2 regions of the Streptococcus downei MFe28 genome follow, and region 1 is predicted to be linked to the other one. Evidence: predicted binding sites of a transcription regulator. Region 1 holds the regulator's gene; the other holds the start of a gene.
The links. Region 1 encodes CtsR, which represses protease genes until heat stress. Its sites were predicted from a motif close to TTGGTCAAAAAAGGTCAAANA; they were not measured.
Positions count from the first base shown of each region.

Region 2: a site for CtsR is predicted at 7,634-7,654, ahead of DYE66_RS09925 (ATP-dependent Clp protease ATP-binding subunit). Genes of this name have one in related genera too.

Region 1 is NZ_UHFA01000002.1:205,154-220,682, forward strand. It holds gene hslO (Hsp33 family molecular chaperone HslO) at 1-174, shown strand, start outside; gene dusB (tRNA dihydrouridine synthase DusB) at 161-1,141, shown strand; gene DYE66_RS00990 (TDT family transporter) at 1,177-2,076, shown strand; gene DYE66_RS00995 (YdcF family protein) at 2,089-3,105, shown strand; gene DYE66_RS01000 (ketose-bisphosphate aldolase) at 3,211-4,107, opposite strand; gene DYE66_RS01005 (PTS sugar transporter subunit IIA) at 4,179-4,388, shown strand; gene DYE66_RS01010 (hypothetical protein) at 4,668-4,898, opposite strand; gene DYE66_RS01015 (ATP-dependent Clp protease ATP-binding subunit) at 5,273-7,720, opposite strand; gene DYE66_RS01020 (CtsR family transcriptional regulator) at 7,713-8,180, opposite strand; gene DYE66_RS01030 (hypothetical protein) at 8,577-8,906, opposite strand; gene DYE66_RS01035 (helix-turn-helix domain-containing protein) at 8,918-9,322, opposite strand; gene tsf (translation elongation factor Ts) at 9,763-10,803, opposite strand; gene rpsB (30S ribosomal protein S2) at 11,057-11,830, opposite strand; gene DYE66_RS01050 (APC family permease) at 12,023-13,873, opposite strand; gene DYE66_RS01055 (helix-turn-helix domain-containing protein) at 13,998-14,957, opposite strand; gene ptcA (putrescine carbamoyltransferase) at 15,197-15,529, shown strand, end outside.
Region 2 is NZ_UHFA01000002.1:2,058,491-2,074,019, reverse strand. It holds gene DYE66_RS09945 (DivIVA domain-containing protein) at 1-675, shown strand, start outside; gene ileS (isoleucine--tRNA ligase) at 1,156-3,951, shown strand; gene DYE66_RS09935 (DUF1827 family protein) at 4,281-4,583, opposite strand; gene DYE66_RS09930 (NUDIX hydrolase) at 4,648-5,100, opposite strand; gene DYE66_RS09925 (ATP-dependent Clp protease ATP-binding subunit) at 5,314-7,611, opposite strand; gene argF (ornithine carbamoyltransferase) at 7,822-8,796, shown strand; gene DYE66_RS09915 (DUF1797 family protein) at 9,025-9,255, shown strand; gene DYE66_RS09910 (hypothetical protein) at 9,318-9,905, shown strand; gene DYE66_RS09905 (amino acid ABC transporter permease) at 10,193-10,885, shown strand; gene DYE66_RS09900 (amino acid ABC transporter ATP-binding protein) at 10,882-11,616, shown strand; gene DYE66_RS09895 (ferrous iron transport protein A) at 11,906-12,382, shown strand; gene feoB (ferrous iron transport protein B) at 12,384-14,537, shown strand; gene DYE66_RS09885 (FeoB-associated Cys-rich membrane protein) at 14,957-15,103, shown strand; gene DYE66_RS09880 (bifunctional methylenetetrahydrofolate dehydrogenase/methenyltetrahydrofolate cyclohydrolase) at 15,389-15,529, shown strand, end outside.

The DNA.
Region 1 (15,529 bases):
GCCTGTGACTGTAGCAAGGAGCGTTTCCAATCTGCCCTAGCTAGCCTGGCTAAAGAAGAATTGCAGGCCATGAAGGATGAGGATCATGGTGCTCAAATCACCTGCCAATTCTGTGGTAAGACCTACAACTTTGATGAAAAAGATCTGGAGGAAATTATTGATGACCAAGCGTAATTCGGCCTTCATGATTGGGGATGTTGAGATTCCCCACCGCACAGTATTGGCTCCCATGGCTGGGGTAACCAATTCAGCCTTTCGGACCATCGCCAAGGAATTTGGTGCAGGTCTGGCTGTTATGGAGATGGTTTCAGACAAGGGTATCCTCTACAATAACGAAAAGACCCTCCATATGCTCCACATTGATGAAGGGGAACACCCTGTTTCTATCCAGCTTTTTGGTAATGATGGTGATAGTCTGGCTCGGGCAGCTGAGTTTATCCAGGCCAATACCAAGACTGACCTGGTGGACATCAATATGGGTTGTCCCGTCAATAAGATTGTCAAAAATGAAGCTGGTGCCATGTGGCTCAAGGACCCTGACAAGATTTATCAGGTGATAAAAACTGTTAAATCTGTCCTCAATATTCCTCTGACCGTTAAAATGCGGACCGGCTGGGCGGACAGTTCTCTGGCTGTGGAAAATGCCCTAGCGGCTGAGGAAGCCGGTGTATCGGCTCTGACCATGCACGGACGAACCAGAGAACAGATGTACACAGGCCACTGCGACCACGAAACCCTGGCCCAGGTAGCCCAGGCTATCAAAACCATTCCCTTTATCGGTAACGGGGACATCAAGACCGTTGAGGATGCTAGGTTTATGATTGAAGAGGTCGGTTGCGATGCGGTCATGATTGGCCGTGGCGCTCTCAATAATCCCTACCTCTTCACCCAAATCAACCATTTCTTTGAAAGCGGGGAAATTTTGCCAGATCTGACCTTTGCTAGGAAACTTGAGATTGCTTATGACCATCTCAGCCGTCTGGTGGATCTCAAAGGCGAAAAGATTGCTGTGAGAGAATTCCGTGGCCTAGCTCCTTACTACCTGCGAGGAACCTCTGGGGCTGCCAAGATCCGGGGAGCTGTTGCTCGTGCTGAAACCCTAGACCAGGTCAAGGAAATCTTTGACAGAATTCCAACATAGAGAATACTTGACTGGACCATGTGGGAAGGATAATTATGAAAAGAAGACTACCATTGGCTTTAACGGGGCTCTTATTGGGCTTGACTGCCCTGACCAATTTGATAACAAAATTTGTCAATCGTCCGGTGGGTTACTCACTTCTCTTGCTCTGTCTAGGATTGTGGTTAGTCTTGACTGGCTATTTCTTACTCAATAAAAAAGACTGTCAAAAACAATTGACCAGCCTCTTAGCTGCCTCGACTTTTCCGACCTATTTCATGGCCATGATGCTCTCGCCCTTGGTCCTTCCCCTGGCAAAGCCTTATCTGCTTAGTATCTGGGCTCTCGGTTTACTGGGTCACCTAACTTTCTTAATTCTTTTTAGCATCCGAGCTAAAAAACAAGCGAGCTGGGAGCAGGTTTATCCAGGTTGGTTCGTTATCTATGTTGGCCCCGCCGCTGCCTCTATAACGGCCAGACTAGTTGGACAGGTCCTTCTGGGGCAGGTGATTTTTTACTTGACCTTCCTAGCCTATCTGATACTGATGCTTGCCTTATTCTATCGGCTAGCTAAATGGCCCTTAAGAGAGCAGGAACTGCCTAATATAGCTATCATGGCGGCCCCAAGTTCTCTGATGCTCTTAGCTTTTTTGCAGCTCTATCCTAGTGGTCATCCTGCTTTTTTGCTACTATTGCTCTTGCTATCACAGGGATTTTATTGGGGGAGTTTTCTTTATCTTGCTCGTCATCTCAAAACCTGGTTTGTCCCTGGCTTTTCTGCCTTCACCTTCCCCAGTGTCAGCACGGCAACAGCCCTCAAATTGAGTTTAATGAGATTGCAGTTGACAGAAGGCTGGCTAGTAAGCCTGAGTAATTTTGAGATTGGACTAGCCTCACTCATCGTGGCCTATGTCGCCTTGGCCTACCTCTATTATCTTTCTAAATCTAAGGCCTAGATTGGATCTTATATGACGATTTTGCCCCTAGTTTTATTGACCATCTTTTTCCTCGTCCTCCTCGGACTGACCTATTACAGAGAGCCCAGAACCCTATTATTAGGAATTTATTTCGTTTTGGCCCTCCTTTTTCTAGGAGCCACCCTCTTCTATTTGGCTAATCAATTCGACCTGAGAATTCTCAAATTCTTGCTATCCTTAGCCATTTTTCTAGTCATCCTTCCTCTCTTGGCTGGACCAAGCATCCTCATCATCACCCTCTTGGTCAAGGGGATTCAACTGATTAAACGCGAGGGACATGCTCTTAAGAATCTCCTCTCTCTGGGAATTGGTCTGGGTCTGCTAGCCTTCCCCTACCTTTTCCAGATGATTGCCAGCCATTATAAGGAAAATAGTCTGGTCACCGGCCTCTTATCCCTGGTGACGACCATGGTCATCTATCTCATCCTCCTCATCAGTGCCTATACCATCTCTAGCTTTTTAAACCTGATTCACTGGTTCAAGAGGCCCATAGATTATGTGTTAGTGCTAGGAAGTGGCCTCATGGGGGATAAGGTCACCCCCTTGTTAGCCAGTCGCATCAAAAAGGGGATTGAGATTTATCAAAAACACCCTGATTGTCGTCTAATATTGTCTGGTGGTCAAGGCAAGGATGAATTGATTGCCGAAGGTCAGGCCATGGCCAAGTATGCTCTCTCTCAAGGTGTCCCAGAAAAAGACATTATCATTGAAGATAGATCCAAAAATACCAGAGAAAACCTGCAATTTTCCAGCCACTTAATGGCAAATAAGGCCAATCTGGCCATTGTGACCAACTATTATCATCTATTTCGAGCTCTACTGATAGCTCGTGACTTAGGAATTCCTTGTATCGGTTATGGAGCAAAGACCAAATTCTATTTTTCTCTCAATGCCTACATTCGGGAATTCATCGGTTATCTTTATTTCAAGTGTCGCCTGCATGGCGGGGTGCTTCTCTTTATTGTCGCCCTTCATCTTGTCCTTATCGGCTGGAGTTTGCTGAGGTAGAAAAAGGAAACTGAAGTTGAAAAGGCCAGCCCAATAAGCAATTGGACTGGCCTTTTAGTTATTACGATACACTATTTACCAAGCTAATAACTACATAGACTAGGCTTATTTATAGAAATTCCACCCTCCATGGTGACAGTTCATTATAGAGAGGAGCCTTACCGAGGGCATCAATAGTTGATTTTTATGATGGACGACCTTCTTTCCTTCTTCAATACAAACTGGGAATAGATTGTTTGGGTCCCATCCTTGGTCGTTCGCCAAAACTTCCCTAACCTTATCGAAAAAGGCGTGCTTGAAGTCAGATGAAATATTAACCTTTGAGATACCATTCTTAACAGCTTCGGCAATCTGTTCATCAGGATTTGAAAAACCGCCATGGAGAACCAGAGGAACATCGACTTGCCCAATAATATCTTTCAGGATGTCAATCCGGATCTCAGGGGTAACATTCTTTGGATAAATACCGTGAGCTGTACCAATACCAAAAGCTAGGGTATCTACTCCTGTTTCTTCAACAAAGCGTTTGGCATCTTCTAGCTTAGTGTAAATACCATTCTTCAGACCATCTTCAACAGCTGTCCCTGTCTGACCGATTGTCCCTAACTCACCTTCAACGCTAACACCAACTCTATGGCACATTTCAACGGTTTTTCTTGTGATATCTACATTTTCATCCCATGACAGAAGTGAGCCATCAATCATTACTGAACTAAAGCCATTGTGAATTGCTCTAGCAACACTATCCAAGTTATCACCGTGATCTAGGTGAAGGACAAAAGGAACCTTACTATTTTTAATCCGTTGCAAGACATAGGCGAAGAAATCATCCTTACAGTAGAAAACTTCAGTAGGGTGGACTTCAATAATGGCAGGGGCATTATCTTCCTCACATTGTTCAATGACAATCCGATCCAGCTCCAAATTAGAAATGTTATAGGCACCAACAGCAAACTTGTTTTCTTTAACAATCGCTAGCATTTGTTCCATATTAATTAACATATTAGTTTCCTCCAATTTTTCTTAATTATTCAAAGGGCCCCGTTGTAAAATGAGGTGCAACAAAAAAAAGCATAATCTCTGTGGCAATTATTCCAAAAGGAATCAATTGGAATCAGACCCCAATAAAATTTGTTTTTTTATTAGCAATCCGACCAGAGGATATTAAGTCTCTAGAATACATTTACGAAAAACTTTTAGATTTCACAACCTCAAAGGCTCTTCAGGAGGATTTATTAAAAAATCGTAATTTGGAGTCCCTGAATAGAATTTTTAATTCATAATCAGGCTTCCTTACTTTCTAATTGTTATTTTAGACGAGCTAATAAGTACTGCCTTGCTATTAATACTAAGTAAAATCAAACCTAGCAATATAATCAAATACATAACTTTTTCGTAATATTACGTAAAAGAAACGAGCTTATCCTGATACTTTCGCCGTAGTGGTATTATAAGTGGTAGCTTTGACGTTACTTATAATGGGATTTTTGAGACTTGGGCTCAATCTTAGGAATGAAACTCCCCTACACCACTGTTGAAATAGAGAATCGGGCGATAGGGCCTCAATGCTCTATCGCCCGATTTTCTATTTTCCTTTTTGGGGGGTGACGGCTTTGTATCTTTATAAGGAGTTTACTTCCGTCCGTACTACCTAAAGAAACATCAAAATATAACTTTTGAAATTTATTGAGTATAAGCTCAACGAAAAGATAAAACAAAAAGCGAATACTAGAGTCTCTTCTGTCCTGCAGAATTCTCCAGTGTTCGCTTATTTCATCATGAGGCTGGGGCAAAAGGTCCTAACCTCCTTACTTTTTCAACATCAAACAGTTTGACCCCGTAGTTGATTTGTGATGAGCGACTTGACACTTTAGTGTTTGGTCACTCACATGCCAGTGAAACGGCGGTAATATCCTTATCCCTTGCTTGGCAAGGGATAGGTCCAAGTCAACTGTGCGGAGGCGGGAGTGTCTAGTCCAGTGGACTAGACAGCCTACGACAGGTCCCATTCAAACTCTTGTCGAGTTTGAATGGGGAACTTAGTAAGGAGGGGACAGTAGTTCGCAAAATAGCGACTACTGTATCAACTCTCTTGAAGCCTTAAAACTAGAGAGCAAGGGGAAATTGATTTCTCCGAAATCATGATTGAGTCCCACTCCCATTTTTTCTAGTCATCAATGGTAAATTTCAGACTGCCCTTGTGGCTGCCAATTTTTAGTTTGGAATCGGCCTTTAATTGGCCTGACAGGAGCAATTCGGACAATCTGTCTTCAACTTCAGTTTGAATGGTTCGGCGCAAGGGGCGAGCTCCCATTTCTGGGTCATATCCCTGCTCTGCCAAAAGCTTGAGGGCAGCTGGTTGAACCTTGAGGCTGATTTCCTTTTCAGCTAGGCTAGCTTCGAGAGGCTTCACCATCAGCTTGACAACTTGACGCATATGGTCAGGTGTCAGACTATGGAAGACAATCTTCTCATCAATCCGATTGATGAATTCAGGTCGATAGGCCTTCTTGAGCTCTTCCATAATCCGACTCTGCATGGCCTGATAATCCTGACTGATGGCCTTGGCGCCAAAACCAACCGTCTTATCATCGCGCAGGGCAGTTGCCCCTAAGTTGCTAGTCATGATGATGATGGTATTGGAAAAATCAACCTTGCGCCCACGACTATCAGTCAAGACCCCGTCATCCAAGACTTGGAGAAGGACATTGAAGATGTCAGGGTGGGCCTTTTCCACCTCATCAAAGAGGAGAACCGAATAAGGCTTGTTGCGAACCTTCTCGGTCAACTCACCGCCTTCTTCGTAGCCCACATAACCTGGAGGGGCTCCGTTGAGGCGACTAGCCGCGAATTTTTCCATGTACTCAGACATATCAAAACGAATCAGGGCCGACTCATCATCAAAGAGGAGTTCAGCAAGGGCCTTGGCTAACTCGGTTTTACCAACCCCAGTTGGCCCTAGGAACATGAAGGAACCAATTGGTCGCTTGCCTGTTCGGATACCTGATTGGTTGCGCCGAATGGCACGAGAAACCGCTGAAACGGCATCATCCTGGCCAATCACGCGCTTGTGGAGTTCTTTTTCTAGATTGAGGTAGCGTTGATTATCAGCCTGGGTCATCTTCTCAAGAGGAATGCCTGAGAGTTTGCTGAGGGTCCTGAGAATATCCTCTTCCTTGACAGCGACAGGCTGGCGAACCTTTTGCTGATCCTCTTCCTGAAGCAGATCCGCAACCGCTCCTAGATTTCCTGACAAGAGGGCCTGGTCAGCAGAGCTGAGGAAGGTTGGCAGGGAACGCTTGACCGTATTTTGCACCATAGCACTGGCCTCATCCAGCAGGTCAATGGCCGAATCCGGCAAGTTCTTGCTGGTCAAATAGCGGTGGGCTGATTTGACGGCCGTTAAGACTGCCTGGTCAGAGATGGTGACATTGTGGTAGCTCTCATAGCTTTCCTTGAGTCCCAAGAGAATCTGGTAGGCAGCATCAACTGTCGGTTCTTCAATCAAAACCCTAGCAAAGCGACGGGAGAGGGCTGCATCCTTCTCAATATGCTTGGAATACTCCTCCTGGGTTGTCGCTCCAATCATGTGGAGGGTCCCTCTAGAAAGGGCTGGCTTAAGAATATTGGCGGCATCCAGGGTGCTATCAATCCCGCTGCCAGAACCCATGATGGTGTGAACCTCGTCAACAAAGAGAATGATATGGCCATCGGCCTCGATATCCGCAATGATTTGGTTCATCCGCTCTTCAAAGTCTCCCCGGAAACGGGTGCCAGCTACCACCGACATCATATCCAATTCCAAAACTCGGAAATCGGCCAGTTCGTATGGAACTTCTCCTTGGACAATCCTCTGGGCTAGGCCGTAGGCTAGAGCCGTCTTACCAACACCGGCATCACCGACCAAGACAGGATTATTCTTAGTCTTGCGGCTAAGAATTTGTAGCATGCGAGTAATTTCCTCGTCACGACCAACCACAGTCTCCAGTTGTCCTTGAGCCGCTAGATCCGTCAGGTCTCGGGTGAAGTCAGCCAGGTCTCCTGCCGTTGGCTGAGGGCCTGCCATCATATTGTTAAAGTTGCCATTGCCAGACTTCTTGGGCTTGGCCAAGTCAAAAATAGCCTTGACATCTTCCTTGGAAAAACCTGAGTAGCGCTCAATAACTTTGCGTAGGTCAATCAATCGAAGATTATCCTTGCCCTCATCTTGAAAATGAAAACCGACCTGCTCCAAAATGCGAGCCGCCAAATTATCCCGACCAAACATCATGGAGAGGAGAACGTGTTCGCTACCGACCTGAGGGGCCTTGACAGCTTCAGCAATACGAGCCGCATAGGTTAAGATTCTCTCTAGTGCCCTTGAAGCCGGCAAAATCTCTTGGCTCTTAGCCCTTTTGAGAGGCTTACGGCGAATGACCAGCATGGCCGCATCCTCATACTCATCCAAATCAATCTTATCCGCAAAGTCCATAAGTGCCAGATGAGCCACTGTCTCATCGGTGTCCACCATGGCCAAGAGCAGGTGCCAACTTTCCAAAAATTGACTCTGGTAGCGGGCCGCCTGATATTGGGCACGGCTAAATATTTCTTGCATTTTCAGGGAATAATCAGTCATCTGGATTTCCTTTTCTATCGAGGCGTTGAATAATCTTTTTCAGCATGCGGGCACGAATACCAGGAGCATCTTCTCCCAGAACCTCATCGGAGGATGAGGCCAGGATGATATTGCCCTCACGCTCACTAATAATATCTTGATCATAGAGCTGTTGAATGAGGTCATCAAAGACCTGACCACTGATGGCTTCACCGATTGAGCCTGCCAGGGCATTGAGCAGGTGGTGTTTGTCAGAAAAAGTGACCTTGGCAATGCGGATATAGCCGCCACCTCCTCGCTTACTTTCTACCACATAGCCCCGACTCTCAGTAAATCGAGTCTTGATGACATAGTTAATCTGGCTGGGCACCACATCAAATGAGTCCGCCAGATGGGAGCGCTTGAGCTCCACAATACCCGACTGGGCCAAAATATTCTTGATATATTCTTCGATATTGTCCGAAGTATTTCTTACAGGCATAAACTACCCTTCCTTATCTTTGACTAACTTTGACTATTATACCCTAAAAGGCGAAATTTTGAAAGCTAAAATCAAAGAAGGCATACGTTCTAAGCGCTAAATCACCTAATACTCAATAAGGAGCAGACACCAAGAGTGGACTTCTCCCCTAGCCAACTTTGTCTGCCAGCATTATCTACTGGACAAACCAACCTATCAGAAAATATGATAAGCCCTTCAGTTCTAGCTAATACTAGCAAAACGTCCCGTCATAAGAAGAGCTTGAAACAATTAAAAAGTGCTAGCCTCGCTACTTTTTCAACATCACACACATTGACGCAGTGGCTGATTTGTGATGATGGATTTAATGCTTTGGCATCTAGTCCATCACATACCAGCGAAGTGGCGGTAAGGTCCTTATCCCTTGCTAGGCAGGGAAGCGATAGTCATCAGTAATCCCCCAAGCAAGCCGATAATTAAATAGAGTAAGGCTAGTCTCTTTTTCTTTTGAAGCTCGGCCAATTCTTGACTCCTTGGTGCTGGATAGTCCCTACGTTGAACAAAATAATGGTGAAGGCCAACAATGCCACCCCGACCAGACGCCGATAGCACCCAGATTTCAGGATGGTCCATACCTCTGGCCTGGGCATCCAATTTTATCAATTGGTAAAGTTGAATATTGAAGCTGACAAAACCTAGTAAAAAGATAGCTGCCCCGATAATTACCCACATATGACCACTAAACATAAAATCACCCCCTAAATCATTCTAATAATTTGATAAAAGATAGCTCCCATTCCTAAGAGTAGGATCAGGACGGCCAGAATAATTAGATAATCATGTTTAAAAATTAAAGCTAAAAATAGGAGTCCGAAAAATAGGAGCAAATAAAGACCTAGTAACCAGATTAAGTTTCGGTTACTGGTCACTAAATCAGTCGTTTTTTCGAGATGTTTCACCATGGCTTCATCCCCCTTAACCAGTTGATCCAGGCTCAAATGATAAAGATTGCTCAGGGCTATCAAGCTGACTATATCAGGATAGGTTTTTCCCCTTTCCCAGTTTGACACTGTCTGTCGCGATACTCCAAGGCTGTCAGCTACCTCTTCTTGAGTCAAGTCGCTAAGCAACCGTGCCGATTGTAATTGTTGACCTACCGCCATCATTACCTCTCTTTCTGATTCTATTTTCTCAGTTTCTTATCTTGCTGTCTATCAAATTCTTTTGACTTAGACTTTTTTTCTGTCAAAAGTCTTTGACAGAGCACTAAAAAAGACTAGGCTTGAAACCCAGTCTTGTCGCAACTGAACATGGATTAAAAGTTATTAGATTAGGATTAAGCTGCACAATAACTAGGAATTGAGTTCGCCTACAACCCCGTGGAAAAAGAAAAACACCAGCCCCATGCGGAACTGGTGTACATCTGCTAGGCGCAGTAGCTGATTGGCCTCTTTGCACCACTTCGTGGCACAGCAGAAGCCTAGTCGGCCTTGCGGGGGTGGTAAAACAGTCCGGTGGACTGTTTTAGCCTGACACCTTGAAATTAAAGAGTGGAGGGGGAAGGAAGGTTTTGACAAAGTCAAATCCCTTCTATCCCACTCCCTTACTTATTCAAGGCTGCAGCCATGGTTGCGGCTACTTCGTTTTCAAAGTCATTTGTGGCTTTTTCAATTCCCTCACCAACTTCGAAGCGGGCAAAGTCAACAACCTTAGCATTGACAGATTCAAGGTAGGCTTCAACGGTCTTGCTGTCGTCCATGATGTAAACTTGAGCCAGAAGGGTATATTCTTGGTCAACCTTGGTGTTGTCCAACTTGAAGCGGTCCATCTTACCTGGGATAATCTTGTCCCAGATTTTTTCTGGTTTGCCTTCAGCCTTGAGTTCAGCCTTGATGTCTTCTTCAGCTTGTGCCAAAACTTCGTCAGTCAGTTGGCCCTTAGATCCATACTTCAAGAATGGCAGGGCTGGTTTGTTAACCATAGCACGGCTTTCGTTATCTTGTTCGATCTTGTGGTTCATTTGAGCCAATTCGTCATGGATGAATTGCTCGTCCAATTCCTTGTAAGACAAAACTTTTGGACTCATTGCAGCGATGTGCATTGAGATTTGTTTTGCCAAGGCTTCGTCGCCACCTTCAACAACAGAGATAACACCGATGCGGCCACCGTTGTGTTGGTAAGCACCGAAGTGTTGAGCGTCTGTTTTTTCCAAAACTTGGAAACGACGGAAGGAAATCTTTTCGCCGATAGTTGCTGTCGCATTGACATAAGCAGCTTCCAAAGTTTCTCCTGTAGGCATGGTTAGAACAAGAGCTTCTTCATTGTTAGCTGGCTTGTTTTCAGCGATGACTTTGGCTGTTTCGTTAACCAATTCAACGAATTGGGCGTTCTTAGCAACGAAGTCTGTTTCAGCATTGACTTCAACAACGGCTGCCACATTCCCAGCAACATAAACGCCAGTCAAACCTTCAGCAGCGACACGGTCAGCCTTCTTAGCTGCCTTAGCCATACCTTTTTCACGAAGCAATTCGATGGCCTTGTCCATGTCACCATCAGTTTCAACCAAGGCTTTTTTAGCGTCCATAACGCCTGCACCTGATTTTTCACGCAATTCTTTAACCAGCTTAGCTGTAATTTCTGCCATGAGTTTTCTTCCTCCAAAATTTATATGATGAAAGAAAGGGACGAGGGCTAGGCCCCGCCCCTTTCGTGGTTTTACACTTATTTACTTTTAGTAGGGATAGGCAAAAGTTTACCATTTATAGTGCTAACCTCTACCTATTATTTCCTAATAATTGTAGTCGAACTAAAATCCTAGCGAAAAAGATGAACTTCCTAGTGTCTCTTTGACACTTAGGTCCGTTCCCTATTTTCCTACGGATTTTTTAACGTTCTCCTTACTTGTTGTCGCCTTCGACAACTTCTACCAATTCTTCAAGGGATTCCGTTGAAGCAGCTTCTGCCAGTTCTTCTTCGACAGCCTTGTCTTCCCCTTGTTTACCTTCGATGATAGCGTCAGCCAATTTAGAAGTAATCAACTTAACGGCACGGATAGCGTCATCGTTGGCTGGGATGATAACATCAATATCATCTGGGTCAGTGTTGGTATCAACCATAGCCACAACTGGGATGCCAAGTTTCTTAGCTTCCTTAACAGCAATTTGTTCCTTATGTGGGTCAACAACGTACATAACGTCTGGAATCCGTGGCATATCTTCGATACCGCCCAAGAATTTTTCAAGACGAGCACGTTGCTTGTTAAGCAGGGCAACTTCCTTCTTAGGAAGGACTTCGAAAGTACCGTCAGCTTCCATTTGTTTGATTTCTTTCAAACGACGGATACGCTTTTGGATAGTATCCCAGTTAGTAAGGGTACCACCCAACCAACGGTGGTTGATGTAGAATTGACCAGCACGAGTAGCTTCTTCAGCGATAGCTTCAGCAGCTTGTTTCTTAGTACCGACAAAGAGGATAACAGCATCGTTAGCAGCAGCATCACGAACGAATTCGTAAGCTTGATCAGCCAACTTAACCGTTTGTTGCAGGTCGATAACGTGGATCCCGTTACGTTCGGTAAAGATGTACTTGGCCATCTTAGGGTTCCAGCGACGAGTTTGGTGTCCAAAGTGAACACCAGCCTCAAGTAATTGTTTCATTGAAATTACTGACATGAGTAGTTTCTCCTTTTGTTTTTTTCCTCTCTCAGATTTCAACTCGCCGATCAACCCCTTGGGGCAACAGACCCACGATTCGTCCAAGATGAGTATTATCGCAAACTGCGACCTTTTTATGATAGCAGAAATCCCTAAATTTTGCAAGCGTCTGCCATGGTCAGATGATTTTGCGAAAAGCCGACTCAGTGCTTATTTCTTTAAGTGATAGGAATAGGTCGCAATGACAATATCCTCATGCCAACGCAGACTTGCCCGCAAACGAAGACTCATTTGGTTATGGAGGATGTTCTGCCAGCCATGTTTAGGAATAAACTTAGGAATCACTACTGTCAAAGTATGCTCATTTTTCTTTGTTTCTTCTAACATTTTTTGAACAAATAGGGTTGTTGGCTTAACAATATCGCGATAATCAGAATCTATCATCACTAAAGGGACATCGGGGAAATAGCGTTTAAATTCCTCCTCCAGCTCTTCGTCCTTCTCCTTAGTTTCCAAGGTCGCTACATGCATGGCTAAAACCTTTTGTCCAATGCTGCTGGCATAATTGATAGCAGGGATACTAGCCTGAGTCATATTACCAACAAGTACCAAAGCAGTATTCCCTTGATAGGACGGAATGGCCTTCACCTCATCTGTTATCCGCAGTTGCATGGCAACATTGGTGTAGTGTCGTTTAATGGTATTAAAGAGAACTAACAAGGCAACAATAATTGGGAAAAAGGGCCAGATATCTCCCAACCGAAAAACCAGCAAAATGAGCACAATACCGTAACAGATAAGAGCCCCTAGAATATTTGCCAAAGAATGACACAGGTAGCCTTGTTTTAAGGTTCGTTTCCAATGAATCACCATTCCGGTTTGTGATAAAGCGAAAGGAATAAAAACACCGATAGTGTAGAGGGGAATTAGTCGCTCGGTAGAACCATCAAAGATAAAAAGCAAGGCAATAGCCCCCAAGGCCAGAGTAATTATCCCATTAGAATAACCGAGGCGGGCTCCTTTTTCCATAAACAGATGGGGCATATATTTATTTTTTGCCATATTAAAAGAGAGCATAGGGAAGGCGGAAAAACCTGTGTTTGCGGCAACGGCAAGGATAAAAGCTGTCGCTAACTGAAAAATATAAAAGAGAGCATTACCCAAGGCCGAGTTGCCATACACTCTTCTGGCAATCTGAGCTAGAACTGTTACGTGGTGGGAAGGTAGAATCCCCAGCCAGAAGTTTAGAAGACTAATACCAGCAAACATCAAACCCAAAATTAAAGACATTAAACTCAAGGTTGTTGAAGCATTTTTCTCCTTTGGATTCTTGAAAAAAGGAACAGCATTAGAAATGGCTTCAACACCTGTTAAAGAGGCTGAACCACTTGTAAAAGCCCTAAGCAGGAGAATAATGCTTACTCCCGAGACACTTTGTCCAATATGGGCAGTTGCCGTATAAGGGAGATGTCCCGTTATAATCTGATAGGCACCATAAATTAGCAAAAACAAAATACTGATAATAAAGAGATAGACTGGAATCATCAAGGATTTAGCTGATTCTCTTAGCCCTCTGAGGTTCATCACCATTAGAACCAAAACCAAAGCTATCGAAAGGGCTAAATTGTGCTCTTTAATAGCAGGAAAAGCCGACGTTATCGCATCAGCACCAGAGGATACTGAGACAGCCACCGTCAGCATGTAGTCGACCAGTAAGCTACCTCCGGCAATCAGGCCCCAGCTGGGGGAAAGATTTTCTGATGAGACGACATAGGCTCCTCCTCCCTTGGGATAAGCGTGAATAACTTGTTGATAGGAGATGGTCAGGCTGGCTAAAAGCACCAAGACCATAAGTCCAATTGGCAGAGACCACCAAATCGCCAATGGAGAAATTGCTGCTAAAATCAGAATAACCTGCTCTGGTCCATAGGCAATTGAAGATAAAGCATCGCTAGACAGCATGGCTAGGGCCTGCCTTTTAGACAGGAGATGACTATCATCCCCCTCACTAGTAGAAATCAGAGGACTCCCAATAAAGAGGGCTTTTAATCGTTCAAGCATTATTAAACTCCTAAAAATAGTGATGGTTCATTATAATACTCTATTTCAGCTTTCGCAAGACATTTGAAGGCCTTGATTAATATTTTGTTCAGGCCAGAAAGATACTCACTACTATGAGTCTTTCCTACAATGAATGACTGGTGCTTTTAAAGTTGTCAAAAAGGACATAAATTTCATCCCGCTGGTGGATGGCCATCTTGAAATAGATATTATGAATATGAGCTTTGACCGTCCCGATGGAGAGGAAGAGGGTGTCCGCAATCTCTTGATTATTCTTATGTTCAAGCAAGAGCTGACAAATCTCACACTCCCTTTGAGTCAATCGGTAATGACTGAAAAAAGCCTCTTCTTTTCTTGCTAACAGGCTGTTAGTCTTTTCATTTCGCAGTTTTTTCTTGGGATAGTCCAGCAGGAAGTAGCGAATGGTTAGTAGACAGACGCAGAGATTGAAAATATCTTGGGAAAAATTGCGATTTTGAATTTTGACGTTCAAGGAGTGGTAGCTATCAACACGGAAAATCACGAAGCTATCCTCCAGTAAAATCAGGAGCCCAAATATTAGACAGATGAAGCCTATCCAGGTTAAATACTTGGACACCAGCGACTGCGCTTTCTTCAGTTTCTTTTTTTGATGCCAAGCCAGCCCAGCTAGATAAAGTAGGAGTAATTGATTGGGGAGGTAATAGAGATAGACCGCCAAGGCACTACTGCTAAAAAGAGGAATCACGACCATCCAGCTTGTGATAAAAATCAAAATTAGCCATTGTGAAGGGTGAATGGTTTTCCCTGCCAAGCGCCTTAATAGCCAGAGCTGGCAAAAATTATTGACCGTATAAATCAAGGTTTTAACCAAGGGCATTCCCATAGACTCCTTGTTATAGATATGCGCAAAACTGGTAAAAACCTCAGTAAGAGAGACAATGACATTATCAAAGATGAAAAAGAGCAGATAGAGTCCTAGAACAAAGAAAAACTGACCCTGGGACTCTTTCTTTTCTTTGTAGGCATAGTTATAGGCCAGAGCCATGGTCACCGAATAGAAAACCAGCAAAAGGCTGTTGTATAAATAATTTAAAATTGCCATATCTTCTCTCCTAATCTCAGGTTTAGTATAGCACACGCCTTTGCATTTACCCTCTAAACCCTGAGTCTAAACTTATCTAAACTCTTTCTTACTTTCATCATATAGAGCCAATAAAACCAGGCGATTAGAAGAAGTTTACATTTTTATAACCAAATGTTGCCAGTTGGTTTATTGTAACCTCTTGCAATCTTGTTTAGACTGGGATTAACAAACAAAATAACTATAGGAGGTCTCTTCAGATGGTTAAAAAAAGAGATTACATTACAACCGAAAGCTACAGCAAGGAAGAATTGCTAGATATCGTTGAACTCTCCCTTAAGCTCAAGGATTGTATCAAGAATGGCTACTATCCTCCGTTGTTGAAAAATAAGACCTTGGCGATGATTTTTCAACAATCGTCTACAAGGACTCGTGTTTCCTTTGAAACGGCTATGACTCAGCTAGGGGGACATGCACAATATTTGGCTCCCGGACAAATTCAGTTGGGTGGTCATGAAACCATTGAGGATACCTCGCAAGTGGTTTCTCGCCTGACCGATATTATCATGTCTCGGGTTGAGCGCCACAAGAGT
Region 2 (15,529 bases), 1.9 Mb from region 1:
AAGGAATCCCTCAGTCAATCAGTTATCTTGGCTCAAGAAACAGCCGAAAAGGTTAAATTCTCAGCTAATACGCAGGCGACTAACCTGCTCAGCAAGGCCAACTATGATGCTAACCAATTGATTGATGAAGCCAAGGCTCGCGCTAATAAGATTCTGCGTGACTCTACAGACGAAGCGAAGGCAGTGGCTATCGAAACTGAAGCTCTCAAGCGTCAAAGTCGGGTCTTCCATCAACGCTTGCTCAGTACCATTGAAGGCCAGTTGAATATGATTAATTCACAAGAGTGGAATGAGCTCTTGCAACCAACGGCTGTCTACTTACAAAATTCTGACGAAGCCTTCAAGGAAGTTGTCGGAAAAGTTTTGGATGATAATCAAGTACTGACTAGTGCCGGAGCTACTCCTGCAGTTGAACCTGAGTCTACTGATGATGCTACTCGCCAATTTACTGAGTCTGAGATGGCAGAATTACAACGCCGTGTCGAAGAAAGCAACCGCATTCTTGAAGAGACCCAAAAGCTTGACTTGGGTGAAATCTCTGCAGCTATTGATGCTGCAGCAGATAGCACGGCTCAGGTTGACCCTGCAATAACCATTCAGGATACTTCAGAAATGTCAGCAACTGAATTGGCTGGCGGTGAAGCCCAAACCTTCAAATTGAATATTCAAGACTAGGGCAAGGCCTTAGTCCATCGGAAAACACGAGTACTCCCTAATATTTCCAGCGAGCAGGCGATGGTGGAAGACCTGTAATCTCTTAGGAAGGACTTATCATTTCCTATTTTCCTAGCTGAAGCCTCATACTCAATGAAAATCGAAATTAGCCAAGGCAACGAACCGAAGACAGTACTGGAGTACGGCAAGGTGAGTTAACGACCGAAAATTTTGATTTTCGAAGAGTATTAGTAGGTTAGGAGGGTGACCCCCTTATAGTCACAAGAGGGGTGGTCTAGTCTAGGCCATCTGAACTAAGGTGGTACCACGAGCTTTCGTCCTTTCACAGACGAAGGCTCTTTTTATTTTTCTAATCCGTCTTGTAAGCCAGTTCAGGTCTAAAGAAGTTAGGCCTGAAAGTTTAGTCTTCATTGTCGGATATGAGACTTTTGCTAAGCTAGGATTAGAAAACTCACTTAACAATGAAAGGTGTTTTATTTTATGAAATTAAAAGAGACTTTGAATCTTGGGAAAACGGCATTTCCAATGCGGGCTGGACTTCCCAACAAAGAACCCAAGTGGCAAGCGGCTTGGGAGGAAGCAGATATTTATGGCAAGCGTCAAGAATTGAATGCTAAAAAACCTGCCTTCTTCTTACATGATGGCCCTCCCTATGCAAACGGAAATATCCACGTTGGGCACGCTCTGAATAAAATTTCTAAAGATATTATCATCCGCTCTAAGTCTATGATGGGTTACCGAGCGCCTTATAATCCAGGTTGGGATACCCACGGTCTTCCAATCGAGCAAGTCTTGGCTAAAAAAGGCGTTAAGCGTAAAGAAATTCCTCGGGCTGATTACCTAGAAATGTGTAAGGAATATGCGCTTTCCCAAGTGGATAAACAAAGGGAAGACTTCAAGCGTCTGGGTGTGTCAGCTGATTGGGAAAATCCTTACGTCACCCTGACCCATGACTACGAAGCTGCTCAAATTCGAGTTTTCGGTGCTATGGCTGACAAGGGTTATATCTATCGTGGTGCTAAGCCAGTTTACTGGTCTTGGTCGTCTGAATCTGCCTTGGCAGAAGCTGAAATCGAATACCACAACCTAGTTTCAACCTCTCTTTACTATGCCAATAAGGTTAAGGATGGCAAGAGCATTCTGGACAATGATACCTACATTGTAGTCTGGACGACAACACCATTCACCATTACGGCTTCTCGTGGCTTGACTGTCGGCGCAGACTTCAGCTATGTGAGTGTTCAGGTTGCTGGCGATGATCGCAAATTTGTCGTGGCGGAAGAACTCTTGGACGATTTGGCTGGACGATTTGGTTGGTCTGATTTTAAGGTGCTGGAGCGCTACTCTGGTTCCCAATTAGAATACATCACGACTGAGCACCCTTGGGATAGCCAAGTAGAAGAAGTTGTCATGGTCGGCGACCATGTTACCCTTGATTCTGGTACTGGTATCGTCCATACTGCTCCTGGATTTGGTGAGGATGACTATAATGTCAGCCTCAAATACGGTTTGGAAATCTCTGTCACCGTTGACAGTCGTGGTATCATGACTGAGGAAGCTGGACCTGATTTCCAAGGCCAATTCTACGACAAGGTTCTGCCAACAGTCCTTGAAAAATTGGGGAATTTGCTTCTGGCCAAGGAAGAAATCACCCACTCCTATCCATTTGACTGGCGGACTAAAAAGCCAATCATCTGGCGGGCAGTTCCTCAATGGTTTGCCTCTGTTTCTAAATTCCGTCAAGAAATTTTGGATGAAATTGAAAAAGTTGATTTCTTCCCATCTTGGGGTAAGACACGTCTCTACAATATGATTCGGGACCGTGGCGATTGGGTTATCTCCCGTCAACGGGCCTGGGGTGTACCTCTGCCAATCTTTTATGCAGAAGATGGCACAGCTATCATGACCAAGGAAGTTACCGACCATGTGGCCGATCTCTTTGCCCAGCATGGTTCAATTATCTGGTGGGATTGGGAAGCCAAAGACTTACTTCCTGCAGGCTTCAGCCATCCTGGTTCACCAAATGGCCAATTCACCAAGGAAACCGACATCATGGATGTTTGGTTCGACTCTGGATCTTCTTGGAACGGGGTCATGAATCAAAGAGAAGGTCTGGGCTATCCAGCTGACCTTTATCTGGAAGGTTCTGACCAGTACCGTGGTTGGTTTAACTCTTCCCTTATCACTTCTGTGGCGGTCAACGGTCATGCGCCATACAAGGCAGTCCTTTCTCAAGGATTCGTTCTTGATGGTAAGGGTGAAAAGATGTCTAAGTCCAAGGGCAATATCATTTCGCCAAATGATGTGGCCAAGCAGTACGGGGCAGAAATCCTCCGTCTTTGGGTAGCTTCTGTTGATACCGATAATGATGTGCGGGTTTCCATGGAAATTCTCGGCCAAGTTTCGGAAAGCTATCGGAAGATCCGCAATACCCTGCGTTTCCTTTTGGCCAATACCAGTGACTTCAAGAAGGAGCAAGCCGTCGCCTATGAGGACTTGCGCTCAGTTGACCAGTACATGATGGTTAAGTTCAACCAATTGGTTGCCACTATTACCAAAGCCTATGAAAATTATCGCTTTATGGACGTCTATAAGGCCGTTAACAACTTCTTAACGGTAGATTTATCTGCCTTCTACCTAGACTTTGCCAAGGATGTTGTCTACATTGAAGCAGCCGATAATTTGGCCCGTCGGCAAATGCAAACCGTCTTCTATGATATCTTGGTTAAGATTACCAAACTCTTGACTCCTATTCTTCCTCATACCTCTGAGGAAATCTGGTCCTACCTAGAAGATGAAGCTGAAGAATTTGTTCAGTTGGCTGAGATGCCTCAAGCAAGAAGCTTTGCTAACCAGGATAGCCTGCTAGAAGCTTGGGACGCCTTTATGACTTTCCGAACTCAGGCACAAAAGGCTCTAGAAGAAGCTCGTAACGCCAAGCTTATTGGTAAGTCACTAGAAGCGCACTTGACGGTCTACGCCAGCCCAGAAGTAGCTGCGGACTTGGCAGCACTCAATAGCGACCTGGCTCAATTGCTGATTGTTTCAGAACTGACGATTTCCCAAGAAGAAGCACCCGCAGATGCCCTTCGCTTTGAAGGTGTGGCCTTTAAGGTTGAGCATGCTGCTGGTCAGGTTTGTGATCGTTGTCGCCGGACTGATGTTACGGTCAAGGAACGCTCTTACGGCGTCACCATCTGTGACCACTGTGCGGATATTGTCGAAAACAATTTCCCTCAAGCCGTTGCTCAAGGCTTTGAAGTCAAGGCTAAATAAGACCTTGTATCATAAGAAAAAGCTTTACAGTCCGCCAGGATTGTAAAGCTTTTTTACTAGACTTTTTAAAAATCAGAGCTTGCCACCGTTGTACTCAATGAAAATCGAAAGCCCCGAGGTAACGGCATGGGTAATCGGACGTGGCACAAGGCCAACTCTCGGTGTCACAAAGGTTGAATAAGTTCAAGATGCAGCCAAATCTGCTAACCTTACCCTGACTGTACAAGAAGTCCTGCCGCTAAGTTCATTACCCTCAAGGACTTTTGATTTTTCTTGACTATCATAAACTGGCAAAAGAAAAAAGCCACTTATCCAAGTAGCCTTTGTCTTTATGCACTTGTTGGAATTGAGATTTCAATCAACTTTTCTGTGTGACTTGATTTGATTTTATCAGGGATAATAATATCAGGATCAATTTTCCTTTTGAAAAAGAATTCGCGAATGGTTTCTATTTCGCTATCCTTGATGGCCCGGTGCCGATTCGAAATCAGGAGCTCATAGTGACCAGGTGCTTTAGAAAAGACGACATCGCTGTTACCAGCAGAATAAACTTCAACTAATTCAGCATCGGTATTGCGCAGCTGATTACGAACAAGCGACGGGTGGCTGCTCGTTGTGTTTATTAGTCTCATTGAAGACCTCCTTGTGAACCTTGCATAGTCATATTATAGCACGATTTTTTGAAAAAAGTGGGAGTTAGAAAAAATTGTGAGATTTTTTCCATTTCTCAATGCCCCACTTGTGGCTACCTCTTTTTAGCTTTTCTAGAGCCTGGTCAATAGGGAACCAGGCTAGATTGTTGAAATCTTCTAGAGGTTTATCAACGGCAGTGTAGCGGGTTGCTTCGTAAATATAGGCAGGATTGTAGAAGTAGGTGTCGCGGTGGCTGGAATAAAAGTACTCATCGGCCTGACCGTAATACTCACCCAGCTCTGCCTTGAAGCCCAGCTCTTCAATCAGTTCACGTTCTAGAGCAGACAGCTGGTCCTCACCAGCTTCAATTTCACCACCCGGCAAGAACCAGGCTCCGTTTGGTGCCTGAACCAAGATGATTTTTGTCTGCTCTGGATTAGGGATAACGGCATAGACCCCATAGCGGGCGACATAGTCCTTGCCTGCCTCTTTTTGGCCAAATGTAGGAGTGGTCATAGGAATTCCTCGTCTCTAATTTCTTGAGTTTATTATAACACATGAAGGCAGACTAATTATTTTCTTTGGCTGAAAATCTTCTAAGTTCGCCTAATAGCCCGAAATTTTTTACTAATTAAGAGGTGAAAACTTCTTTTCTGGACTTGTGATAAGGTCTCTACTATAGGAAGCTAAAAAACCTGTCTCTAGCTAGGGACAGGCTTCTTGGTAGGGCTATTCTTTAAGGGACTTTTCCTCTTGGGTAGCTTGGCTGACTTTAGCAGCCTTGATGCTAATCTTACCGTTGGAGGTCATGACGGCCTTGAAGTTCTTTTCACTAGGATTTTCTAGGTAGAAGTCGGTAATGGCATCTTCGATATGGTCTTGGATGGTCCGACGTAGAGGTCTAGCTCCCATCTTAGGATCATAGCCGAGGTCAACCAATTTTTCCTTGACCTTGTCGGTAACTTCCAAATGAAGGTCATTGCTGGACAAGCGTTTGTTGACATCGTCCAACATGAGGTCGACGATATGGAGAAGGTTGTCCTTACTCAGAGCCTTGAATTCAATAATACCATCGAAACGGTTCATGAATTCTGGGCTAAAGAAGTTGCTCAATTCTCCAAGGACGGAATTGGTCCGACCTTCGCGGGCAGCTCCAAAACCGACAGAAGCTTCAGATTTACCGGTACCGGCGTTTGAAGTCATAATGATGATGGTGTCTTTGAAGCTAACGGTCCGACCTTGGCCATCGGTCAAACGACCATCGTCGAGAACTTGCAGGAACATGTGCATGACATCGGGATGGGCCTTTTCAACTTCATCCAACAGGATAAGGGAGTAGGGGTTGCGGCGAACCTTTTCGGTTAACTGACCAGCCTCTTCATAACCAACATAACCTGGAGGGGCTCCGACCAATTTAGCCACGGCATGTTTTTCCATGTATTCGGACATATCAAAGCGAATCATGCTGTCAGCTGATCCGAAGAGCTCAATAGCTAGTTGCTTGGACAGCTCGGTCTTACCGACACCAGTTGGTCCAACGAAGAGGAAGCTTCCAATTGGCCGATTTGGGGCACCGAGTCCGACACGATTACGACGAATAGCCTTGGCAATCTTATCAACAGCGTCATCTTGGCCAATAACCCGAGACTTAAGATCGTCTGCCAGATTAACCAGTTGGGACTGTTCTTTTTCTTTCAAATCACCGACTGGGATATTGGTCTTTTCTTCAACGATAGCCTCAATATGCTTTTCGGTGATGACAGGAATATCTTGCTCATCCAGTTGCTGGGACTGCATTTCCTTGTACTTGGCAATCTGATCGCGGAAGTAGGCGGCCTTCTCAAAGTCTTCTTCACGAGTGGCTTGAGCCTTGAGATTCTCAGCCTCGACCAAGCGTTGGTCAATTTCCTTAGGATCAACGAAATTGAGTGTCAGGTTCATCTTGGAACCGGCCTCATCCAAAAGGTCAATGGCCTTATCAGGCAAGAAGCGGTCCTGGATATAGCGATTGGAGAGAAGAGCCGCAGCTTCAATTGCCTCATCAGTATACTTAACATGATGGTAGTCCTGATACTTGGCTTGGATACCATGGAGGATGGTGATGGTTTCTTCAACGGAAGGTTCATCCACCTTGACAGGCTGCATCCGTCTTTCCAGGGCAGCGTCCTTTTCGATAATGCGATATTCATTGAGGGTGGTGGCACCAACCAGCTGTAGGTCGCCACGAGCTAGGGCTGGCTTGAGGATATTACCAGCATCCATGCTACCGTCAGACGTACCACCGGCACCGACGATTTCATGGATTTCGTCGATGAAGAGGATGACATCCTGGCGCTGACGGATTTCTTCCATCAACCTTTGCATCCGTTCCTCAAATTGACCGCGGATACCAGTTCCTTGAACTAGGCTGACCACATCTAAACGGATGACTTGCTTACTCTGCAATTTTTGCGGAACACTGCCATCGACAATCTTTTGGGCAAGGCCCTCAACAACAGCCGTTTTACCGACACCTGGCTCACCGATGAGAACAGGATTGTTCTTGGTCCGACGATTGAGAATTTCAATAACTCGGACGATCTCTTGGTCACGGCCGATTACAGGGTCAATGTCGCCCCTACGGGCCATATCAGTGATGTTGATTCCAAATTCATCCAAGATACCTTGGGCTTGTTGGGGCTGAGCTTGCGGTCTGCGGCCCTGATTGCCACCGCCGTTATTACCGCCTCGGTTACCACCATCGCCACCATTGCGTCCCGCCTGTGATTGGGGAGAATTTGGTAGGTCTGGGTTAAAGGCACGGAAATTATTGAGATCTCCGAAGAAATCGTCAAAGAATGAATCCATGGATTGGTTTTGATGGCTTTGAGGATTTTGGCTGGTTAAATTACTGTTGAGAATATTTTCTGGATCAGCCTTCATAATCCGGTAGCAGTTTTGACAGAGATCAATCTGCTTTTGCTGGCCGTTGACATTTGTATAGAGATGTATGCTCGCATCATTGAGCTTACAATTTTGACATAACATAGGAAACCTCCGATCTCGACCGATAGTCAATAATGGTCAAAATCTATGGTGTTATTATAACACTCAAACTATAGAAAGCAAGTAAAAAGATTGTTTTTTTAGCAGATGAAAAGCTAGAGTGCTAAAAGTGAATAAAATACAAAAACGTCTTGACATTTCCGCAAAATAAGGTAGAATAACTGTATAAAAATTCAGAAAAAGGAAAAAGATATGGCTAAATCATTTTTAAAAGAGATAGATTTCACAAAGGAAGAGCTCCTAGGCTTGATTGATTCAGCTGCCAAGTTTAAAACCCTCAAAAAGAAGAAGCAGGCGCATAAATATTTAGAGGGGCTCAATATTGCCCTGATTTTTGAGAAGACCTCAACCAGGACTAGGTCAGCCTTCACGGTTGCTGGACAGGACTTGGGAATGAATGTGACCTATCTGGGGGCTGGAGAAACCCAGCTGGGCAAGAAGGAGTCTGTGGCGGATACGGCTAAGGTCCTAGGCTCCATGTTTGATGGCATTGAATATCGGGGCTTTAAGCAGGAGGATGTCGAAACCCTGGCCAAGTATTCTGGTGTCCCCGTCTGGAATGGCTTGACCGACAGCTGGCATCCCACCCAGATGATTGCCGACTTTCTGACACTCAAGGAACATTTCGGTAGTTTAGAAGGCCTCAGCATTGCCTATGTTGGAGATGGTCGCAATAATATGGCTAATTCCCTCTTAGTTACTTCGGCTATTTTAGGGGTCAACTGTACCATTATTGCCCCAGAAAGCCTGCAACCAGAAAAAGCGGTTCTTGATTTGGCCAAGAAGCACAATAGTGGAGCCAAGTTAGAGATAACTGCAGATCCTGCAGCAGTCAAGGGTGTGGATATGATTTACACCGACGTCTGGGTCTCCATGGGGGAAGATGTGGACTTCAAGGAAAGGATTGATTGGCTCCTCCCCTACCAAGTCAACCAAGGTCTGCTAGATTTGGCACAAAATCCCGACCTCATCGTCCTGCACTGTTTGCCAGCCTTCCATGATCTCAACACTAGTATTGGTCAAGAAATTTACGACAAGTATGGCTATAGTGAGCTGGAGATTACTGATCAGGTCTTCCAGAAGTACAGCCCCGTTATTTTCCAAGAGGCAGAGAACCGCATGCATGCTATCAAGGCCATTATCTATCAATCTTATCAAGAGGATTAGGTCCTACCAGAAGAAATTCTTTCTAGGCTAATGGAGACCTTGCTTATCGAATTTCAGTAAAATGGGTAACTTCTAAGAGATAAATTTCCCTATTTAAGGCTTTGACCTATCTCATTTCCCTAGTTTATGGTAAAATAAGACTGATTAAAAGATAAAAGGCACAAGGGGATAAAGTAGTTATGGGGGAAATTTTTCCCACCCTCATGTGCTTAGCTAAGGAGAATCTACATGGAATCACATTTGGTGAGAATCATTGATCGTCTCAATTTGATGACGACAGATGGGGGTAATTTGAAAAGGAATTTCGAGCGTGATGGCCAAGTCGTTGCGGAAGTTTCTTTTGCCAATGATCCTGAAAATGGTCCAGTATTCACATTGCGTGATGTTAAAGCGCGTGAAACCTATACTTTCGATAGCATTGACTTGATTGCTATGGAAATCTATGACCTGCTTTACTAAGAATTATCAGAAAATCAGACTCTCCTAGTGGTCTGATTTTTTTGCTGTGAACGGAGGAGACTATGACAGAAAATACGAATTCAGGAGCCAGTAAGTACCAAACCTACCTTATCATGAAGAACACCGCATCGAGCTTAGGGTTTATAGCACTCGTTCTCGTCCTTCTCATAGGGGCGACCCCTCGCCAGTCTTTCATCTATTCCAATCTTTTTAGCTTCCTCTGGACAGGCTTGAAGGTAGGAGGCCTGCAAGGCGGTGAGTGGCTGGTCTTGATAGCCTGTGGGCTCCTTGCCTTGACAGTCATTCTAGGTCAGATTAATCTGATGCGATACGTGAAAATCAAGGGAACCGATAAGGTCTTGCAATGGCTAACTTCTTGTCTAGGCATCATAGCTAGCCTCCTAATGGGCTACTGTCTGCTGGTTGGTTTAGTCTTAGTACCTGGCATTTTCTCCTTGCTACTTCTCATTCTTCTAGCAGCCAGCCTAGCCCTAGCTATTGTCAACCTTTTTGTCGGAATGGATTTCTCATTTGCGCCCGTGACCAGTAGCCAGTCAAGCACTGATAGTAGCCTTAGTCAGCCTGCTCAAAGTAAGCAAGCTACTGACAAGTCTGTAGCAGAAGAAGAGGAAAACTCACCATTTTTCTAAAGCAATTTAGATAATTGGAGCGATAACTATGCCTCGCCTAAAAAGCTGATTGGAGGTCTCTGCCAGCCTGGCAGGGCTTCCAATTGGCTTTTTATTTATCTGTCCTCTGACCTTTTCAAAAAATATACAAGAATCAATGAAAAATCAGAAAATTATAAAATGATATTGTATTATTATTCATTTTATGGTAAAATAATTTACAAATTTATTGACAAGGTGGCCTTGAAAGTGAGCCACTAATTGTCATGAGAAAGCTGCCTTTGGCTATCTAAAATAGGAGTAAATCTGTGAATTTCGATTTTTCTTTCTTGCCCAAATATTGGGGTTATTTCAACTACGGTGTCCTTGTCACCGTTATGATTTCTGTCTGTGTAGTCTTTTTGGGGACCATTCTAGGGGTCCTAGTCGCTCTAGCAAAACGCTCAAATATCAAGCTGTTAAATTACCTAGTTAGCTTTTATGTCTGGGTCTTTCGCGGAACTCCCATGGTTGTGCAAATCATGATTGCCTTCCTCTGGATGAATTTTAAGAGTGCTCCCACCATTGGGTTTGGAACAGTGGAGCTTGACTTCTCCCGCCTGATTCCAGGGATTATCATCCTTTCGCTTAACAGCGGGGCCTATATCTCTGAAATCGTTCGGGCTGGGATTGAAGCTGTTCCCAAGGGACAAGTGGAAGCGGCCTATTCCTTGGGGATTAAGCCAGCCAAAGCTATGCGCTATGTGGTTTTACCCCAGGCCTTCAAGAATATTTTGCCAGCTCTGGGTAATGAATTTATTACCATCATTAAGGATAGTTCCCTCTTGCAAACTATCGGGATTATGGAACTCTGGAATGGGGCTCAGACTGTTCTAGCAACCACCTACGTTCCGCTGGAACCTCTCTTGTTTGCAGCCTTCTACTACCTCATGTTGACAACCGTTCTGACGGCTGGTCAGAAGTGGCTTGAAAATCGTCTTGGGAAAGGACAAAAAGCATGACTGATACCTTGATTAGTATAAAAAATCTGCATAAATATTTTGGTAAGAATGAAGTCCTCAATGGGATTGATTTGGACATTGAAAAAGGCGAAGTTGTTGTTATCATTGGCCCGTCGGGTTCGGGTAAATCAACTTTCCTTAGAACCATGAATCTTCTGGAAGTTCCGACCAAGGGGACTGTTAGTTTTGAAGGTGTTGATATCACTGATAAGAAAAACGATGTTTTCAAAATGCGTGAAAAGATGGGGATGGTTTTCCAACAATTCAATCTTTTCCCTAATATGAATGTCCTAGAAAATATTACTTTGGCGCCAACCAAAGTCAAGGGTCAATCTAAGAGTCATGCTGAAGAAAAGGCTTATGAACTCTTGGAGAAGGTTGGGCTTAAGGACAAGGCCAAGGCCAATCCTACCTCTCTTTCAGGCGGACAGCAGCAGCGGATTGCCATTGCCCGTGGTTTGGCCATGGATCCTGATGTCCTCCTCTTTGATGAGCCAACGTCAGCCCTCGACCCTGAAATGGTCGGAGAGGTTTTGGCTGTTATTCAAGACCTAGCCAAGTCTGGTATGACTATGGTCATTGTCACCCATGAAATGGGCTTCGCAAAAGAAGTGGCCGATCGGGTCATTTTCATGGACGGTGGCGTTATCGTTGAGGAAGGAAGTCCTCAAGAAGTCTTTGACCATACCAAGGAAGACCGAACCAAGGACTTCTTAGGGAAAGTACTCTAAATCAAGAGAGATAGATTGATGGACCCCAGTAGATGGGGTTCATTTTTTAGTAAGGGTAAGGTTGAGATAGTCAAAGGGCTAGCCCCAAAGTCGCTAGCTTGCGACCAATAGCAATGGATGGGCGAAAATAGCTGGTCAACCAGAGCAATTCCTTCAAAAAGGGGCTAGAGATTCTAATCTTTGGCTCCTTTTTGAAATGATTCCAATCTTCTGAAAACGCTTATTTAACAGGCTTTTCTATGGTATAATGAAGGCAGAAAAATTTTCCGAACGGGTAGAGGAGGCCTAAATGATTTTACAAGAGGCGGATTTGAACAAATCCTACCAGATTGCCAGCATTAATCTACCAGAAGTTAGTCTGCGCCATCTGGCTAATCTGGGCCTCAAGGTAGGCACGACTCTTAAAGTTCTTTCCAAAACCAAATCCAGCGCTATTATCGTCTTAAAGGCTAATCGTCTGGCTTTTGATACCTCGATTTTGGCCAATATTGATGTGACCGAGCTGTCCGAGGAACAGGAGACTCTCCCTCTGTCTGACTTAGAGGTAGGTCAGTCTGCCTATATTGACAATATCCTTGCCCTCAATGAAGCCAAACGTCGCCTGATGGATATGGGCCTGACTAGGCATACCAAGATTTACCTCCGTAAGGTTGCTCCTCTAGGCGACCCTATCGAAATTAGCTTGAGGGGTTATGAATTATCCCTGAGAAAGTCAGAAGCCCAAATGATTAGTGTCGTTAGAAGTAAGGATCAGGAGGAGGATTAGTATGACAGAAATTGCCCTTATTGGTAATCCCAACAGCGGTAAGACCAGTCTCTTTAACCTCTTGACGGGGACCACTCAGCATGTGGGAAATTGGCCCGGCGTTACCGTTGAGCGAAAGAGCGGTCAGGTGAAAACATTGCCAGGGGTCAACGTCCAAGACCTGCCAGGGATCTATTCCCTTTCGCCCTATAGTCCAGAAGAAAAGATCGCTAGGGATTATCTCTTAAGCAACCATGCCGATGCTATTTTAAATGTCGTGGATGCCACAAATCTGGAGCGCAATCTCTATCTGACTACCCAACTGATTGAAACGGGCCTTCCAGTCACTCTAGCGCTCAATATGAGCGATGTACTCAAAAGCCAAGGTAGGACTATTAATAGCGAGAAGCTTGCCTACCAGTTAGGCCTGCCGGTTATTGCTACCAGCGCTCTAAAAAATACAGGTGTGGACAAAGCTATTAAGAAGGCCAGCCAAACAACCAAAGCTAGGGTGGATGACATCCAGTATCCGACCTATGATGACAAGTTTGAAGCGGCCCTGGCTCAGATTATCCAAGTACTGGGGCAAACGGTTCCCCAGCGCTCCAATCGCTTCTATGCCATTAAACTTTTTGAACGAGATAAATTGATCACTTCCGAAGTCAACCTTTCTCCTTTTCAAAAGTTAGAGATTGACGACATCATCAAGATTACCGAGGAAATCTTCACCGAGGATTCAGAGACTATCGTGGTCAACCAGCGCTATGCCTTTATCGAACGCGTTTGTCAAATGGCTCAGAGTCAAGATGATGACATCAAAATGACCCTGTCGGACAAGATTGATAAGATTGTCACCAATCGCATTTTGGCCCTGCCAATCTTTGCTCTGGTCATGTTCCTGGTTTACTACCTCTCCATTCAGACGGTGGGTACCATGGGGACAGATTGGGTCAATGATGTTCTCTTTGGCCAATATATCCCTGATCTTGTGACCCAATTCCTTCAAGACCTGCATGTGGCAGACTGGCTCCAATCCCTGATTGTCAATGGGATTGTTGCTGGTGTCGGAACGGTACTAGGTTTTCTGCCTCAGATTTTTGTCCTCTTTGTCTGTCTGGGCATTCTGGAAGATATCGGCTATATGAGCCGAATTGCCTTTGTCATGGATCGCATTTTCAGGCGTTTTGGCCTTTCGGGTAAATCCTTTATTCCCATGTTGATTTCAACAGGCTGTGGGGTGCCAGGTATTATGGCCAGTCGGACCATTGAAAATGAGCGGGACCGCAGGATTACGATTATGACAACGACCTTCATGCCTTGCTCGGCTAAATTGTCCATCATCGCTCTGATTGCAGGGGCCTTCTTTCCCGACAGTCCCTGGGTGGCTCCAAGCACCTACTTTATGGGAATGCTGGCCATCATCTTTTCGGGAATTTCCCTCAAGAAGACTTCTTTCCTAGGTGGCTACACCAGTCCCTTCATTATGGAGCTACCTAGTTACCATCTGCCTAAGGCTAGAGCGGTTCTGCGGTACGCAACTGGCAAGGCTCTGAGCTTTGTCAAGAGGGCTGGGACCATTATTTTTAGCTTGACGGTTCTGATTTGGTTCCTGTCTTCCTACAATTTCACCTTCCAAGCGGTCGAAACGGACCAGAGTATCTTGGCCAGTCTCGGCCGTCTCCTAGCCTGGATTTTCACACCCCTGGGCTTTGGGAACTGGAAGGCGACTGTGGCAGCTCTGACAGGTCTTGCGGCCAAGGAAACCGTGGTGGCTACCTTTGGGATTCTCTACCACAATCCAGACGCGACGGAAACCAGCAAGGCTCTCTGGACCAGCCTCCAAGGGGACTATACAGCCCTGGCGGCCTATTCCTTTTTGACCTTCAACCTCCTTTGTGCCCCTTGTTTTGCGGCCATCGGAACCATACGCCGGGAAATGGGCAATCTCAAGTGGACCCTCTTGGCCATTGGCTTTCAAACAGGCCTAGCCTACTTGGTCAGTCTGGTTATCTACCAGTTAGGGCTAGTCTTTCTCTACGATCAAGCCTTTAGCCTGTGGACAGGCCTAGCCTTCTTGATTATTGGGCTCATGCTCTACTTTATCTTGAGAAAACCACGCCAAATCAAGGAAGAAGTCATTAGCTTAGACAACCTTCCCTTGGCTGATCGAACTTAATACTCAATGAAAATCGAGATTAGCCGAGGCAAGGAGTAATGACATCAAGTCACTAAAGTGACTGATGTCCAACGGCAATCTCCATAGCGATTGCCTAGCTCCCTTACTAACCTCACAAAGTTGGTGAAATCGACCAACTTTGCTCTGCATCGCACGAACTGTAGATAGCTCAAAAGGTCTGGTAGACCTTTTGAGGTTGGAAATAGGGAAAGCTTTGCTTTCCTCAGTAAGTACAGCAAGGTGAGTTAACGACGCGACGCGAGGTAGGAACTGTCGTTGCCACAGTTTATACAGAGTTAGCCAGGGATATAGAAAACTACAATCGTAGTTTTCGTAGTCACTCTAATGAGAAATCATAGAGTGACTTTATCCGTGGATAAATTTTGATTTTCGAAGAGTATAAAAAGGAGATGTAAACCATGTCAACCTATATTATTGCAGGTCTGATTGCTCTGGCTGTCATCGCAGGTCTGCGCCATTATATTAAACAAAAGGGTTCCTGTGGGGACTGCGATTGTGCCTGCCCCGTCAAAGAAGAAATGCACAAGCACCAGAAACTCAGCTAGTTGGTCATAGACTAGAAAGCTTGATGGTTGCAGGGAATTGAGGTCACTCCTAGTCTACCTATCCAAGATATTCTTTGGGCCATCAGGCACCCATGAGAAAGCCATTCCAAAAGGGGTGGTTTTTTGCTATAATGGGAGCAAGAATTTGGGGACTTTCGTCCAGTGGATGAAGGTAGTCTGAGACTAGGCACTAAAAGCCAAGGGACTCAAGATTTAACTCTAGCTTTTCAAGAAGATTAGACAAAAACTAGCCTGTTCAGGCAAGAAAACTAATTGGGAGTAAGCATGACAGCAAAGATCATTGATGGCAAGGCTCTGGCCAAGAAAATGCAGGGCCAGTTGGCAGAAAAAGTAGCCCAGCTAAAAGACCAGCATGGAATCGTTCCAGGTCTGGTGGTTATTCTGGTCGGTGATAATCCTGCTAGC